Regions from separate parts of the Chryseobacterium sp. Marseille-Q3244 genome, predicted to be linked through region 1. Evidence: riboswitches for the same ligand, from Rfam matches in the RefSeq annotation. Region 1 holds a riboswitch; each other region holds the start of a gene.
What was found. A riboswitch is a leader RNA that binds a small molecule or an ion and turns the genes downstream of it on or off. The one in region 1 is predicted to bind cobalamin.

Region 1 (3,197 bases):
AAGGTATTTTCAAAAGAATTTATCTTGAAGCAAAAGTGGCAGAACTTCTCCTTTTACAGCTGGAACAGCTTTTTAAAAGTGAGTCCTCCTCCTCTCTTCTCAAAAAGGATGAAGAGAAAATATATGCAGTGAGAGATTTTATCATTAATAATCTTGACCAAAACTGTTCATTAGTAGATCTCGCTCATCAAGTAGGGACCAATGAATTTACATTAAAAAAAGGTTTTAAGGAACTGTTTGGAACTACCGTTTTCAATTTCTGGAATGATACAAAGATGGAACAGGCAAAAAAAATGCTTCTTGAAGGAGACTTAAACATCAATGAAATCTCTGATATTATCGGATATAAGAACCCAAGACATTTTTCAGCAGCATTTAAAAGAAAGTATAATTTAATTCCTAGTAAACTTAGGAATACCAATGGTATAACTCACTAAATTATTAAATGATTTCAACCGATATTTACCAATGATGACTTTCTCAAAATCTGTAGTTATTTTCTAATTTTCACCCTAGATTATTAGGCTTAATCGGTCTATTTTCAAATATAAAAATTACCCATAAAAACACATTCTTTATTTTATTTCATTTAACATTCAGGTGTATTTGTTAATGATTTGGTAATAAAAAAACACTACAAAAAGACTGATTTTTATCATACCACCAAAAAACAAAGATCCACAAAACAAACATTATCAATTCATTACCCAAAATTAATTATTGTTTACATAAAATATTTTGTCGTTCTTATAAAATGGCTATATTTACCACCAAGGAGTTCTTAACACCTTCTTTATCAACCGAAATTGGTTACACTTAGCTGTGTATTAAAAGGGAATCGTGTGCAAATCACGAACTGTCGCGCAACTGTAAGTAACAACTAAAGGTTTTTATCAAATCAATATCCACTGTATGCCCCGGCCTATGGGAAGGATGATAAAAACTGTTACAAGTCAGGAGACCTGCCCATTTCGTAGTGACGATGCTTTCGCGATCTGAAGCTTATAGTCAGGTATGATACGGTATGGATAATTGTGTGATAAAATTGTTTATCTACTGATCTCATTTTTGAGGTAGATACTGGCAGAACAGCGTGTGCTTATTCTGTAGGTCTATAACTCATCCGTGTCCCCTTTCCATAATTTTTCTTTCTCACAAAACATCGTGAAGTTTATCTAGAACTTTTTATTGGGTTTAATCTATGTAAAAAGTTAAAAAATGTACCAAGCCAATCACCATTATGCATCTATGAATAACAGATCTATGACAGAGATCTTGTTCTATGGAGTTTCGAAAAAAATGCAGTCTCCATACCCATTAATAGCTCATCTGATTTCTTCTCATCATTCTCTTTTTACCTCCCAACAACAGCATAGCAGCTCTTCTTTCTTATCGCACAAATTTCAACTAAACAATAAATATTAAAATGACTAAAAATGAAAACTGGAAGTCCCCCGGTGCTCAGTTCCGGGAGGCCATGCACAAAGAAAGTCCTCTTCAGATTGTAGGAGCCATCAATGCCAATCATGCATTACTGGCCAAACAAGCTGGCTTCAATGCCATTTATCTTTCAGGAGGCGGGGTTGCTGCCGGATCTTTAGGAATTCCGGATCTGGGAATCACCACGCTGGAAGATGTATTAGTAGACATTCAGCGTATTACCAATGTTTGTGATTTGCCTTTATTGGTAGATGTAGATACAGGTTTTGGCCCATCAGCGTTTAATGTTGCCAGAACGGTAAAGTCATTAATCAAAGCAGGAGCTGCTGCTCTGCATATTGAAGATCAGGTAGGAGCAAAACGTTGTGGTCATCGTCCAGGAAAAGAAATTGTAAGCAAAGAAGAAATGGTAGACCGATTGAAGGCTGCTGCTGACGCGCGTACCGACGAAAACTTCGTAATCGGAGCCAGAACAGATGCCTTTGCCAATGAAGGATTGGAAAAAACCTTAGAAAGAGCAGCGGCTTATAAAGAAGCAGGGGCTGATTTTATTTTTGCAGAAGCTGTTCCCGATTTAAGTTTCTATCAAAAATTTGTAGATGCTACAGGAATCCCTGTATTGGCCAATATCACCGAGTTTGGAATGATCAATCTATACACGGTTGATGAATTGAAAAACGCAGGAGTAGGATTGATCCTCTACCCTCTTTCAGCCTTCCGTGCTGCCAATAAAGCCGCATTGAATGTCTATGAACACATTCGTAAAGATGGTACCCAGGCCCATGTATTAGACACGATGCAAACCAGAGAAGAACTCTACCAAAGCATTGGATACCATGACTATGAACAAAAATTAGATAACCTTTTTAAACAAAATATTAGTAATGTCAACGAATAGCGAACCAACATTCAAGCCTAAGAAAAGCGTAGCCCTTTCAGGAGTAGCAGCAGGTAATACCGCGCTTTGCAGCGTAGGAAAAAGTGGAAATGATCTTCATTACAGAGGATATGATATTCTGGATCTGGCAGAGAAAGCAGAATTTGAAGAAGTAGCTTATCTTTTGATCTATGGCCAGCTGCCAACAGGAGCTCAGTTGAAAAATTATAAAGCCAAATTAAAATCCCTTCGAGGACTTCCGCATTCTGTAAGAAATATTTTAAAGAGTATTCCGGCAGCGGCTCATCCAATGGATGTCATGCGTTCTATGGTATCCGCTATTGGAAGTATTCAGCCTGAAAAAGATGATCACAATGTAGCCGGAGCACGAGATATTGCGGATAAATTATTAGCTTCATTCAGTTCCGGACTTTTATACTGGTACCATTACACCCACAATGGTAAGGAAATCAATGTAGAAACAGACGATGATACGATTGGCGGGCATTTCCTTCACCTTTTACATGGTAAAAAAGCTCCGGATTCCTGGGTAAAAGCAATGGAAATATCGCTTAACCTTTATGCGGAACATGAATTTAATGCTTCTACATTCACCGCTCGTGTTATTGCCGGAACTGCGTCAGATTTTTATTCATGTATCACAGGAGCCATCGGTGCGCTAAGAGGGCCAAAACACGGAGGTGCCAACGAAGTGGCCTTCGAAATCCAAAGCCGTTACAACTCACCGGACGAAGCTGAAGCAGATATCCGTCAGCGTATTGCTAACAAAGAGGTGATTATTGGATTTGGACATCCGGTTTACACGATTTCAGACCCTAGAAACGTAGTGATTAAAAAAGTCGCTAAAGAACTTTCAGAA
Region 2 (3,197 bases), on a different contig from region 1:
ATTCACCAGCCTTCAGGAGGAGCTCAGGGAGTTGCTTCTGATATGGAAATCAACTTAAGAGAGATGTTGAAATTGAAGCAGGAGCTTTATGACATTATCGCTCTTCATTCAGGACAGACTTATGAGTGGGTAGAGAAATCTTCCGATAGAGATTACTGGATGACTTCTGAAGAAGCTAAAAACTTCGGAATGGTAGATGAGGTTTTACAGAGATCTACAGAAAAAAAATAATTGATTGTATAATCATATTGAAAAACGCATCCAATTTGGATGCGTTTTTTTGTTTGACTGCGAATGCACATATTTTTGTATTCATTTCTACTTCTTCACAACCTTATGCACTGTAGAACCATTTTGGGTTTTAACCTCAACCCAATAGATTCCGGCATTTAAGGCTTTAAGATTAATCTTTGTTGCCTGTGAAGTCATTACTTTCTGCCCTAAAGAAGAATAAATATTTACTTCTTTCACCTTTTCAGAACTTTCAATCTGAATAAAATCACTCGTTGGATTAGGATAAATATTGAATAAGGCCTTTTTATTTACAGAAGAGACGGATAATGTAGCGTTACTTGCCTCAGTAGGAGTGAAAGGTCTTCTTTCTCCGAAGCTTAATCCCAACCAGCTATTGTTACTCAATTGTATCTGGCTAAGATCATTCTTTTTCTGCCAGCTGGAAAGATCTTTTCCTGTATATAATTTCCAGTTTTCTGCTCCAGAGTTGTTTCCCGTGAAGGCATTTAATGACAGACTGGAAATTTGATTATTGCCAGAAGTGAAATTGAAATATGAAGCTTGGGATTGAATTAGCTGTAAAGCCTGTTCTGCTGTTATACTGCCATTATATTGAATTCCAAAAACGAAGGAGTTGGCTTCACCATGAGAGTTATTGGTTCCAAAATCTACAACAACAAGACTTTTATTAGTTCCTGTACCAATCCAATTGGTAATTTGAGATGAGGTATACCATTGGGAGCTGTAAGCCGGTACAGGAGCTGATGGTGGAGTGTCGATTTCATCAAGACCATAGGTAATACCAAACCACAATCCATCTGTTAAAACAGTATAACCTACACCATTATTTTGATTGGACATATTCCCGGCATTGGGACCAGACCAGGTAATCCAGTAATCATCTGTACTTGGAGTATGGTTATTGTATGCGAAACTGTATAAAAACCCTGAAGGAATATCAGCCTCTATTGCAGGTTCTGCCGCCGCAATCGCATTAATCATGTCTTCCGCCATTAAATTATTACCATCAAAACGATAGCCCCACGCATAGGAGGCAGGTGTATTAGTGTCATTGAAATCGGCAATGAAGTAAGCCTTTTTGGAGCCGGTTCCTACCCAAAACTTAATGTCGTTTTCAGTGAATTGAGCAAAGAAAAACTGCATACAAAGCAGTAAGAAAAAAAGAGAGATTTTTCTCATAATATAATTAAATTAAAGTTTTATTCCCGAAACTTATTTATTGACAGGATGATTTTTCATCCTGAAATTAAATGGGTATTTAAGGCAGGTCTCCTGGCTCGCATCCTATAGCCAACCTTCCCGGATGTTGATCCAGTGGTATAATTAATAGCTATAGGTAAAAACAGCTTACAGTTGCGGGTACAGCTCAAGATTTGAATAATATTCTCACTTGATTCCCTATTGTGAACAGTGTTCAACCTTAAAAACGGTGCAAATATATCATATAAATTTTTGATGTCTGTTTTGTGAATTACATAGCAATGTTCAGTTTTTTCTGATGTTGAATTGTATTTTTAATAATGGGTTTTATTGATTGATAATGAATTGGGTTTTAATTTTGGGTTTTCGAAGTTAAATTTCAATTTTTATTGTTTATATTGAATTCATCTCAAGGTTATATTGTTAAAATACAATTAGCATTACATTTAAGATCAGTTTATAATCAAGTTATACTTTCGCGCCATAAAAGTTAATATGAAAAAACTACTATTATCTGCTTTGATGATGGCTTCATTATGGTCATGCAGTAAAGATGATGACAACAATGTAAATAACCAGGATATTAATTATTCTAAGCTTCCTCAGGAGTTTCCGTTTTCAAAAATGGCAACAATAAACGGAGTGGATGTTATTAATGGCGGATTTGGATCCGGCGCAGCCGCCCATCCTACAAGAAAAGGAGAATTTTATGTCATTACAGACCGTGGCCCGAACACAGATTACCTAAGTGGGAAAAAGTTTTTAACCCCCAATTTTACACCAACGATAATGCATTTTAAAATTAATGCAGAAGGGAATGTGGAAGTCATTAAATATATTAAACTTAAAAACCCATCCGGTCAGCCTATTACAGGACTTCCAAATCCTGTAGGAATGGGAAGCACGGGAGAAGTGGCTTATGATGCGGCTGGAAATATTCTGGGTACGGATAAATATGGTTTAGACAGTGAAAGTATTGTGGCAGCACCCGACGGGACATTCTGGGTTTCTGATGAATACGGACCACACATCGTTCATTATAACGCTGATGGAGTAGAGTTAGAAAGAATAAGTCCGATTGGGGTAAATACAGGAAACAGAAAACTACCTGCAGTGTTAGCTAAAAGAAGAGCGAACAGAGGGATGGAAGGCCTTTGTATGACTCCGGACGGAAAAACACTGGTAGGAACCATACAATCGATGATGTTTGTTCCTTCAAAGGCGCTGGCAACGAATACAACCTTAACGAGAATCGTAACTTTCGATATCAGTACGGGGCAAACGAAACAATATCTATATAAACAAGATGGTGGAGCTTCCGATTCGGTTTGTGATATTACAGCATTAGGCAATAATGAATTCCTTGTCATTGAAAGAGATGGTAATTTCGGAACACAGGGCGGAATTAAAAAAGTATACAGAATCAACCTAAGTGATGCAACAGATGTAACCGGAACCGACCTTGCAGCGGTAGATGGGATGAAGGTAAACGGAAAAGCCCTGGAGCAGTGTACATGGGATGAGCTTACCAAAGCAGGAATTAAACCTGTTTCAAAAAAAATAGCCGCAGATCTGGTTGCAAAATTAGGATATGAACATGATAAATTTGAAGGGATTGTTTATTTAGGAAACAATAAACTAGCTGTTTTCAATGATGATGATTTTGGGGTGGTAGATGATGGAAACGGAAATCCTAAAGCGAAGATACTACCTAAAACGGGGAAGGTAGACAAGGGAACTAT
Region 3 (3,197 bases), on a different contig from region 1:
CGAAAGAGATAACAATATTGGTAGATGATAAAACAGGGCAAATAATATACAGTATCACTAATGAACAACAAAAATATTTGAAAACTAAAGCCTATGACAGACTAAACCTTAGCAAAGAATCCCTGGAATGGGTACTGGAGAATGATAAGTACCATATTCCTGATGAAGAATTTTATAAATTATTTAGAGGGTATTGGTAATTTCAATAAATACCTTTTTATTTTACCCATCCAAAAAACATTTAATTTATATATTTGGGGATCTAAAATTTGTTAAGATGATTTCAGTAAACAAGACATTGTACCTGTCTGCTTTCAGTTTTTTTTCTTTAGCCTTCGTCAAAGGACAGAATAAAGTTCCTTTTGGTGTTGTAAAAGCTGAAGAAGGCTATGCCAATGTTCGTGTGCATAAGGATAATTACAGGAAAATTGTAGATAAGATCCGCATGCGCAAAGGGGATGTTTTTGTTTATGTAAAGCCTGCTCCCGGAGAAACGGAATGGATCTGGATCAAATATCCTGAAAAGCAGGACGATGACAAACCTTTTGTACGCTATGAAACCCTTGACAAAGAAGGAATGGTGAACAAAGAGCGTATTGCCTTTGTTGATCAGCTTCCCGCCTATACACCTTCTAAATCTAAAAACGGAAAATCACTGATCTTTACAGATAATTCTGACCCTAAAATTCCTACTGCCCAGAGAAGTAAAGTGGTGATTGACATATATCCATCTAATGCCAGTTACCGTAAAAAGGAAAAAGATGCCGAAGGAAAGCTTCTTACCATTGATAAAGTAAAACCATGGGGAATTGGAAATGATCTTCCTGAAGGAATGACGGAGATTAAATCAATCAGACTTCAACAACCTGGAAGAGGTTCTGTTTTCGTGAGAGAAGCCATCAAAAATATGTTCCAGCCTACCATGGATTTCAACAATATTGGAGTAACTTCTCTGGACAATGACAACATTTTCCTTTACATGATCAATGGTTCCGGCGAAAACAGATATACAACCCTATGGACTATCAAGAAGGGAAGAGTAATCAGCCAGATTATTTATCATAATCCGGAATAAATTCATTAATTTTGCAGCCGAAAAAGTTTTACGCTTATTCATCATAGAAACTGGTTCTGCATAACCGCAGATTAAAAGGGAACCGTGTGAAAATCACGGACTGTCGCGCAACTGTAAGTAACTGAAATCTTTATCAAAAGATCCACTGTGCGAGGCATGGGAAGGAGATAAAAGATGTTACAAGTCAGGAGACCTGCCGATTTCTTAAACAAGAAACTTTCGCGATTTGAAGTTTTATTGATCTGATGGATTCTTTCAGGGGCCTCCAACGTTCCTGTCATTATTCTGTTGTTTTGATACGATTTCATTTCGCCTTAATTAATAATGAAATATGACTACAGAAGAAAGAATTGAAGCTGCAGAAACCAGAATCTTTAAAGCGGTTTTCCCTAACACAACCAATCATTACGATACTCTTTTCGGAGGTACAGCCATGCAGCTTATGGATGAAGTAGCCTTTATTGCTGCGACCCGTTTCGCAAGAAAAAGAGTGGTAACAGTAAGCAGTGACAAAATCGATTTTAAAAAACCAATTCCTGCAGGAACAATTGTAGAACTGATCGGAAAAGTTTCATATGTTGGAAAAACCAGTATGAAAGTAAGTGTTGAGATCTACACAGAACAAATGTACTCTTACGAAAGAGAAAAAGCAATTGTGGGAGACTTTACTTTTGTAGCAATTGATGAATTCAAGAAACCAATCCAGATCTTATAAATAAAAGTTTCGGGCGGCCTTTGGCCGCCCGAAACTTTTCATACTATTTATTTTAAAACTTTTTCCGTTTCCAGACCTTTCCTCAGTAACAGTTCAAAGGCCTCTCCCATTTCATCCGAAGCTCTGGTAATGGCATTTTCAAGCATATTTCTGATCTGCTTTTCGGTAACCCCAGCCTCTGTCCAGCTTTTTCCTGAAGTATAGGAATTCAGAATAAAAGGCATAATCCTGTCAATAGAACAGGCAAAAATGGCATCCGGAGTTGCCTCTTCCTCAAACTCAAGCCATAGATTAAAGAATTCCGACCGTAAAGGCTCATCCAGAATTCCGAAAATTTTCTGTGCAGACATCTTTTCTCTTTCAAACTTTCCAACCATAGCAGCTTCGTCGAAAAGAAAAGTATCACCCGCTTCAATTTCGACAAGGTCATGAATGGAAAGCATTCTTATCACTCTCAACAAATCAATATCCATACGGTTTTTAGCATAGGGATAAAGGATTTGGGCCAGAATAATGATCTGCCAGGAGTGTTCTGCTGTATTCTCTCTTCTGGAATCATCTGCATTGTAATTTCTTCTCTGTACATTTTTCAGGGCATCAACAGCCAGGATAAAATCGATTTCTTTCTGGATTTTCATTTTACTTTCCTCTATTATATTGATCTGATGGATATACCTTGGTTCTGGTAGTCCACTTATTATTCTTTTTTTCTTTGATGATAACTTTCACATAGCCATCTTCGCTTTCGTCTTCTTCTTTTTCAAGCACTTTATCGAGTCCTTTATTTGGAATGACTTCATATTCTGTAGTAAAAAAATTACAACATCCGGATTTTCCAAAGGCAATAAGGCGTTTACGAACCGGATCTGTTTCAAAAAAATCAAAATTATCTGATCCCAACTCTGTAAGTTCTTTACTTTTTACAAACGACATTCTGGTACTATTGAATACATATACATCATAAGATGCTGAACTGTAATTCCCCATATTTCCATTTCTTATCGCCAGATCTTCGGTTCCGTCAAAATTAAAGTCACCAAAAATCACAGGGCTTTGTTCATTTGTTAGGGCTATTACTTTTCCACGCTCCAGTCTCTGTCCTTTTCCAAGTTTTAAAACCAGATTATCTGATGTAAAGCTCTGCACTTTACTGTTTTTATTATCAAATACCTCAACAGTTCCTTTATCCATACATTGGTCATCGAAACAATTGTCTATATGAATGATAGCATTATAATTTTTGGATGCCTCTTTAACTTCAAATTGATATTGTCCAAAACATAAAGGACCTAATAGCATAAAAGCGGATATACTCCTGTAATAATTCAAAATATTCATGTTCATAGTAATATTGGATTCAAATGTTTTATAAAAAACTTTCAAACAAAAATACGAATCATAGTTCCG
Region 4 (3,197 bases), on a different contig from region 1:
AAATTTCCAAAGTTCTATGCAACAGCAGGAGCCAATGATACCCAAATGATGTGGGAATGGGGAGCAGGGTATCGGTTCACCAAAATTGAAGGCTTTTATGGAACAGATAATAAACAGATGTCCATTCATACCGGAAGCACTATAAAAGGATCAGAAGGCAATTTTACCCAGGGAGTAGATGCTTACAGAGAAGTTACTTTAAATCTTCCCAACAATGCCATTGTGGACAACAAAGCTCCTAAAATTACTATTCAAGCTGATTTTGATAAGCTGTTGACAGGAAAAATTAATACGATTCTATTAGTTACAGGAACAGGATCAGATGGTAATGCAACCCCGAATATTCATACCGCTAATCAAATGATAAAATTTGTTGATAACCTGGGAGGAAACGGTTCGAGTGATATTTCTGGAATGTTTTCAGTGAGTGGTGTTGAAAACTAGGCTGTTCTCTGTAGTAATGAAAAAATCATTATGCATTTTAGCCATTATCATTCTGTTAATCTCTTGTAATAATGATTATTATGAGCCTATTGCTTATGATAATCCACAAATTCCATTCAATATTCCACCTGGATTCCCAGAACTAAATGGTTCGACCAATTCTAATAAGCCTACTCAATATGGAGTAGAGCTGGGTGAAAAATTATTTCATGAGAAAAGGTTCAGTGCAGATAATACAATTTCCTGTTCGAGTTGTCATATTCAGGGGAATGCCTTTGCAGACAATAATGCCCAGGGAGTAGGGATTAAGAATAGAGTAGGACTACGAAATGTTCCTGCCATTCAGAATATGCTGTTTATGAAATTTTACAATTGGGATGGTAATATTCTTGAATTGGAAAAGCAACCGCTGGTTCCTATTATAACCCATGAAGAGATGGGGTCTTCTATTCTGGAAGTGATAGGAAAGATAAAAGATGATCTGGCATATAAAGATTTATTCCGAAAAACATTTGGCGACGAAACTATTACTGCAGAAAGAATTTATAAAAGTATAGCACAGTATGAATATACCTTGATTTCTGCCAATAGTAAGTATGATAAGGTAAAACGGAAAGAAGATAATTTTACAGAAAATGAAGCGCAAGGGTACCAAACTTTTCAGGAGAAATGTGCAAGTTGCCATAGTACAGAGCTTTTTACCGATCAGAGCTTTAGAAATATCGGGTTTCCTGTAAATCCGGATACCAATGAAGCTGGACGTGGAAGAGTGACCGGTATTCCGACAGATTATATGAGTTTCCGGGTTCCTTCTTTACGAAATGTAGAGTATACTGCGCCTTATGGAAGTTTTGGACAGTTCCCGACTTTGAGAGCAGTGCTTGATTATTTTGATAAAGGAGTTTTGGGTGCTGATAATCTTGATCCTGCCTTTAAAAATAATGGAAACAGAATTCCTCTCACAGAACAGGAGAAAATCAATCTTATCTTATTTATGAAAACATTGAGCGATTGTGAATTTGTGAACAATACTCATTAAGTAGAATAGAGAGATTCAACATGGATTAATTGTTTAAATTGAGTATAAATCCCGTTAAAACCTAACGGGATTTTTCATGTTTATGCATTGATAATCATTTTATTCTGCATGCCATCGTATCTGGAGAGAATTTTATATCTTTGGCGGAATTTGGTGAGCCATAATAAGCTCTTAAAAGGGAATCCGGTGAAAATCCGGAACAGACCCGCTGCTGTAAGCTCCACACCAAAGTTTTTGAAAAATAGATCCACTGTTTTTAGGAATGGGAAGGATTTCAAAAACGGAGTAAGTCAGAAGACCTGCCAGAAATAATAAACGTTTGACGCTTTCGTGGAATAAAGCTTAGGACAACAATGATTCTGTGCAGTGACAGCTGTGCTTTGTCGTTGCTTTTCTTATATCCATTAGCGTCATCATGACCCATGAATGAGCTAATGATAGCAAAACTAACTACATTTCAATTCCATAAAATTGTTTTCACGGCATTCGTGTTAACTTCACAATTCCTGTTTTCTCAGACTCATAAAAAAGACAGTATTAAAGGAGAAGCTATAAAGACTGTCAATATTTACAAAAAGAATTTTAAAGAAATCATTCCTGCTCAGGTCTTACAAGGCGAAGAGCTTGAACGGCTCAACAGTCATTCTGTTGCTGATGCACTGAGATATTTTGCCGGAGTTCAGATTAAAGATTATGGCGGAATGGGTGGTTTGAAGACGGTCAATATCCGAAGTATGGGAAGTCAGCATGTAGGTGTTTTCTATGATGGAATCCAATTAGGTAATGCTCAGAACGGATTGGTAGACTTAGGAAGATATTCTTTGGATGATCTTGAAGAAATCTCATTGTACAACGGTCAGAAAAGTGAAATTTTCCAGCCTGCCAAAGATTTCGGGTCATCGGGATCTATTTATTTACAACCCAAAACACCAACATTCACCGGCGGTAAGAAAACCAATCTTCTGATCAGGGCAAAAAGTGCTTCCATTGATTTATTTAATCCTTCATTCCGTTTAGAACAAAAGATTTCCAAAAGAATTTCAGCAAGTTTTAGTGCAGAGTTTCTCCAGAGTGATGGAATTTATAAATATCGTTACGCTAAAAAATTTCCTGATGGACAACAGGCTTACGATACAATTGCTAAAAGACAGGATTCTGATATTCATGCAAAACGTTTTGAAACATCTATCAATGGAACTTTAAATAACGGAAGCTGGAATGTACGCGGGTATGGTTATATTTCAAACAGAGGTATTCCTGCTCCTATTGTTAATGGACGTTTTGGTGCCAGAGGAGCAAGAATGAGTGACGAAAACTACTTTGTACAGGCTAATTTCAGGAAAAAAATATTCCCAAAATTTGAAACGCAACTTAAAGCAAAATTTGCTTATGATTATACTTATTTTGCTGATACAGTCCGTTCCGAATATATCAAATATGCAGAGAATACCTATATACAGAAGGAAGCTTATCTTTCTTCCTCCAATTTATATTCAATCAATTCCAATTGGGATGTTAATCTAAGTGGGGATTTTCAGTATAACACTCTGAATGCAGATCTTCGGAATTTTTCTTACCCTACACGTTATACATCGATGGTTGCATTGGCCACAACCTATCAGTGGAACAGATTCAAATTTATGGGGAGTCTTCTTGGAACTTTTACATTTGAAGAGGTAAGAAAGAATAAAAGACCTGATGACAGGAGCGAATG

Region 2: it holds a riboswitch for cobalamin, as region 1 does, so the genes downstream of both, NBX25_RS07550 (T9SS type A sorting domain-containing protein) here and prpB (methylisocitrate lyase) in region 1, are expected to answer to the same signal.
Region 3: it holds a riboswitch for cobalamin, as region 1 does, so the genes downstream of both, NBX25_RS16440 (acyl-CoA thioesterase) here and prpB (methylisocitrate lyase) in region 1, are expected to answer to the same signal.
Region 4: it holds a riboswitch for cobalamin, as region 1 does, so the genes downstream of both, NBX25_RS11520 (TonB-dependent receptor plug domain-containing protein) here and prpB (methylisocitrate lyase) in region 1, are expected to answer to the same signal.

Annotation. Positions count from the first base shown of each region.
Region 1 is NZ_CALNWX010000018.1:39,242-42,438, reverse strand. It holds gene NBX25_RS21505 (helix-turn-helix transcriptional regulator) at 1-437, shown strand, start outside; cobalamin riboswitch at 791-984, shown strand; gene prpB (methylisocitrate lyase) at 1,427-2,338, shown strand; gene prpC (bifunctional 2-methylcitrate synthase/citrate synthase) at 2,325-3,197, shown strand, end outside.
Region 2 is NZ_CALNWX010000003.1:394,287-397,483, reverse strand. It holds gene clpP (ATP-dependent Clp endopeptidase proteolytic subunit ClpP) at 1-231, shown strand, start outside; gene NBX25_RS07550 (T9SS type A sorting domain-containing protein) at 319-1,434, opposite strand; cobalamin riboswitch at 1,501-1,693, opposite strand; gene NBX25_RS07545 (esterase-like activity of phytase family protein) at 1,951-3,197, shown strand, end outside.
Region 3 is NZ_CALNWX010000009.1:75,618-78,814, forward strand. It holds gene NBX25_RS16430 (hypothetical protein) at 1-200, shown strand, start outside; gene NBX25_RS16435 (hypothetical protein) at 278-1,075, shown strand; cobalamin riboswitch at 1,110-1,290, shown strand; gene NBX25_RS16440 (acyl-CoA thioesterase) at 1,407-1,790, shown strand; gene NBX25_RS16445 (HD domain-containing protein) at 1,838-2,428, opposite strand; gene NBX25_RS16450 (XAC2610-related protein) at 2,430-3,128, opposite strand.
Region 4 is NZ_CALNWX010000005.1:287,787-290,983, reverse strand. It holds gene NBX25_RS11530 (MbnP family protein) at 1-444, shown strand, start outside; gene NBX25_RS11525 (cytochrome-c peroxidase) at 461-1,483, shown strand; cobalamin riboswitch at 1,618-1,804, shown strand; gene NBX25_RS11520 (TonB-dependent receptor plug domain-containing protein) at 1,918-3,197, shown strand, end outside.